Regions from separate parts of the Providencia sp. R33 genome, predicted to be linked through region 2. Evidence: predicted binding sites of a transcription regulator. Region 2 holds the regulator's gene; the other holds the start of a gene.

Region 1 (2,208 bases), 1.6 Mb from region 2:
TATAAGGCAAAAGATTTATTAATCACGATGAGTGACATTTAAATATGAAAAAAATTGTAGCATTAATGGTTGGTATTTTGCCATGTAGTTATGTTGTCGCAGGAGAAAGTACATTTATTGTAGGGGCAGGCGTCAATATAGCGCCAGTTTATGAAGGTTCAAAAAAATACCAGTTTGGACCAAATTTAGAGGCAACATATGCTTACCTCTCTGAGGATTATGGTGTATTTAGCTTAGGCATTGACGGTGCAGCATGGGGGATAGGCTTAACAGATAATCTCACTTTTGTTAGTTCGTTGGGCTACGATTATGGCCGTGATGAAAAAAATGGTTTTTTAGGTAATAAAAATAAAGATCTTAAAGGAATGGGGGACTTAGATGGCTCTCTGTTAGTCGGCGCTGATCTTTATTACACATTGAACAATTATGCATTTTATATTATGGGTGATGTTGCAACAAAAGATAGACATTACGGTGGGCGCCACATAGGTCGCACTGTTACTGTAGAATTAGGTATGAATACAAACTATGAAATTAATGATTCATGGGAAATGGAATATAACTTAGCGACGGTTTGGGGAAATAAAGCCTATAACCAAGCCTATTTTGGTGTTTCCAAACAGCAAGCAAGTAAATCGAAGTTTACAGAATATGATGCAAGTAGTGGTTTTAAAGATGTGCATGGCTCAGCTATATTAAATTATAATATGGATGAAAATCTTACGTTATACACAGGTGTTGCTGCATATTATTTAATTGGTGATGCAGGTAAGAGTTCATTAACAGAGCAAAAATTAGGTTTTGTAGGGTTAACCGGCTTCCGCTACGCGTTCTAAGTATAACAAAATAAAGGAATGCTTATTTATTGCTAACATTCCTTTAATTAATGAAGTTTATTCAGTAGTATTTTCTTCGGGGATCCACCCGTCATCCAACCAAATTTCTTCTAATATTTCTTCAATACGAATCTTATCTTCTGACATCTTGGTACCTGAGATATTTACACGTTGCTGTGAGCTAAAACCAACACGAGTTACCATATCAGGGTACTGATTCTGTAGTTTACGTAGAATCTCAGATTCAAGTGCATGTAAAACGTTTGTGCTTGGTTTTTGTGGTGCGTTTTTATCAAATAAAACTTCAATCCGTAACATAATAGCCTCGGCTAAAGACTGTATTAATATACAGTATTTTTAGATGTATAAGGGAAAAAAGTCAATAAGATTATAAAAAATTTTTCAAATTAGATGAGATAAAGGGCAATGGATTTTAGGGGAGAAATAATAAACAATTAAAACAGATAGTTAAGAATAACTAAAAATAAGGTTGTAGAGGATAAATTGATTGTTAGTATAAAAAAAATATGTATTCTAAAAGTGTATTGTGTTCACGTAATGATGAGTATAGGAATAAATGTTACATTCAATCAGATTATCTAGGAATGATATAAACGAGAAAGAGCTTGTTAATCAGTTATATGATAAATCCTTTCCACTTTATGAGCAAAGAAGCTACCAAGGTAGAGAGTCGATTTTAGGGCTCAATGATTATCATCTTTATTACTTTACAGATAATAGTGAATTTGTGGGTTTTATAGGTTGCTGGAAAATTAAAGATTATTTTTATGTTGAACACCTCGCTATTGCAGACTCGTTAAGAGGGCAAGGCTATGGACAGAAAGTGTTAAAACAATTTTGCCTCGATGTTGGGCAAGTTATTCTTGAAATTGACCCTGTTATTGATGAAGTAAGCAGGAAGCGACTTTCGTTTTATCAGCACTGTGGTTTTCAACAAAATGAATATGCACATGCGCACCCAAGCTATTACCCTGAAAATAAGCCTCATGAACTAGAAGTATTAAGCTATCCACAAGCTATAGATAAAGAAACTTATCAACGTTTTAACCAGATGCTACAAACAGTTGTGATGGAAAAAACGTTATTGTAAATCTGTTAATAAGACAGTTTTAGCTTGGGATGTAGCAATAGATAAGTTCTGGGTCATGATCATCCAAGTTTTCAATACTGCCACTCGGAATAAAGCCAGCTTTCACAAAAAGCTGTTGGGTGGCTGTATTTGATTGATTTGTTGAGGTGAAAACTTTTGTTGTAGGGCTTCTTTTGATTAATTGTTTTATTAATAGTAGTCCTAAGCCTTGTCGGCGATATAGGTTATTAACCATCAAGAGTTCAATAAACCCATGTGCAA
Region 2 (2,208 bases):
CTATCTTGATGATCCCTTTGAGTAGCAAGGCACTTTCAGTATCAAAAATATGGTAAACTTATAAACAGTCAATATTTGCTTTTTTCGAAGTTGGAGTCAGTTAAATGAAAAAAATGAGTGAAGATAAGATACTTGTGATGGCAGAGCGCATTTGCCAATCAAGGGGTGTTAGATTGACTCCACAGCGAGAAACTGTGCTGCGCCTTATTGCACAGCAGCATGGCGCTATAAGTGCCTATGATTTATTAGATTTGTTACGTGAAGTTGAACCGCAAGCGAAGCCCCCTACCGTTTACCGTGGGCTTGAGTTTTTAATGGAGCAAGGCTTTATTCACAAAATCGAGTCAACCAACAGTTACGTCGTTTGCCACCACTTTGATAACCCCAGCCATATTTCAGTGATGTTAATCTGCGACCATTGTGGCAGTGTGACAGAAAGTGATTGCGCAACAATAGAAGCCGCGATTATCAGTTTGGCAGAAACAAACCAGTTTCGTTTAAGGCATACTGTGGTTGAAAATCACGGCTTATGTAAAAACTGTGATGAAGTCGCTAGCTGCCAAGATCACACTCACTGTAGCCATGACCATGACCAACCTGTCGTCACAAAGAAAAAGTAACGAATGTGGCTGTGGAATTTATGCTGTTGTTTATGGCTTATGTAAAAAAAGAATAAGAGAAGTAATATCAAGAAAGGATGTAAAAAACAAGAACCAAGTAAAGCAGGCAGATCTCTATATATAATGTGAAATCTGCCAGCAATCATGGAAAAATCAAACAAGCAGCACGCTGCTACCTACCTGATAATCTAAGAATTAATACCAATCGCTATTTCGGATCACGCCAACAGCCAAGCCTTCAATAGTGAAGCTTTGTTCGCGTAAATCGACCACAATCGGTGCAAAATCTGGGTTTTCAGCAATTAATTCAACACGATTACCTTGCTGTTTAAAACGTTTAACAGTCACTTCATCGTCAATACGCGCCACAATAACTTGCCCGTTGTGCGCATTTTGTGTTTTATGAACTGCTAATAAGTCACCATCCATAATACCTATATCTTTCATCGACATACCATTCACACGTAATAGGAAATCCGCATGAGGTTTGAAGAGTTCTGGATCAACTTGGTAGTGACTTTCGATATGTTCTTGCGCTAATAAAGGTTCGCCAGCGGCAACACGCCCGATCAACGGCAACCCTTGATCGTCAGGCTCTTCTTCAAGAAGAAGACGGATACCCCGTGATGCCCCAGAAACAATTTCAATTACACCTTTTCGTGCCAAGGCTTTTAAATGTTCTTCTGCCGCATTAGGCGAACGAAAACCAAGGCTTGCTGCAATTTCAGCACGTGTAGGAGGCATACCTGTTTGCGAAATGTGGTCACGCACCAGATCGTAAACCTGCTGTTGTCGAGCCGTCAGTGCTTTCATCCCGTTCCCCTGTTTGTTTATACAGTCAGACTGTGAGTATATACAGGTAAATGAAGATTTGAAACAGTTAAATCACTGAATTTAGTATTTGTTATCGATTTACTTTCTTTTCGCAAATTTCAATGGCTTTTCGTGGCTACCCTGCAAAATACCGCTGCCATAATACCAACGCCCAAATAAACAGTGCTAAACCAATACTAACAAACACCGCCGCAGAGCCAATATCTTTAGCACGCCCTGAAAGTTCATGATATTCACTGCCAATACGGTCAACAACGGCTTCAATGGCACTATTGAGTAACTCTACGATAGCCACCAGCACGATGGAGCTGACTAACAATATTCTATCCACATAGCTGATATCTAAGCAAAAGGCGATAATAATCGCAATCACCGCAGCCACAGATTCCTGACGAAATGCCGCTTCATTTACCCACGCTGCTTTTAGCCCTTTAAGGGAGTATCCCGCTGCTTTAATCACACGGGTAAAGCCCTTAGTTTGACTTGCCATATTTATTCCTTAAAAAATACAAACAATAATCGATTTTTACGGTCAAAGTGAATTGTCAGTAACAGATCTGCCAGTGGATTTCTGGTATGATTGCGCAGCATTGTTAACAAGAGGCTATAATCATTTATGTCACTGTGGCGTAAAATATATTACAACATGTTGAATTTACCACTTAAATTATTGGTAAAAAGTAAACTAATTCCATCGGACCCAATCACAGAGTTGCAGCTTGATACCAACAGGCCAACGCTGTATGTATTGCCT

Evidence for each region. Region 2 encodes LexA, which represses DNA repair genes until DNA is damaged. Its sites were predicted from a motif close to TNCTGTATGTACATACAGNA; they were not measured.
Region 1: a site for LexA is predicted at 1,171-1,190, ahead of J6836_RS04810 (DinI-like family protein). Genes of this name have one in related genera too.

What each region holds. Positions count from the first base shown of each region.
Region 1 covers NZ_CP072453.1:1,047,497-1,049,704, forward strand. The annotation lists gene J6836_RS04800 (hypothetical protein) at 1-22, shown strand, start outside; gene J6836_RS04805 (MipA/OmpV family protein) at 45-836, shown strand; gene J6836_RS04810 (DinI-like family protein) at 894-1,154, opposite strand; gene J6836_RS04815 (GNAT family N-acetyltransferase) at 1,414-1,947, shown strand; gene J6836_RS04820 (GNAT family N-acetyltransferase) at 1,967-2,208, opposite strand, start outside.
Region 2 covers NZ_CP072453.1:4,186,632-4,188,839, reverse strand. The annotation lists gene zur (zinc uptake transcriptional repressor Zur) at 105-620, shown strand; gene lexA (transcriptional repressor LexA) at 816-1,433, opposite strand; gene J6836_RS19580 (diacylglycerol kinase) at 1,570-1,944, opposite strand; gene plsB (glycerol-3-phosphate 1-O-acyltransferase PlsB) at 2,071-2,208, shown strand, end outside.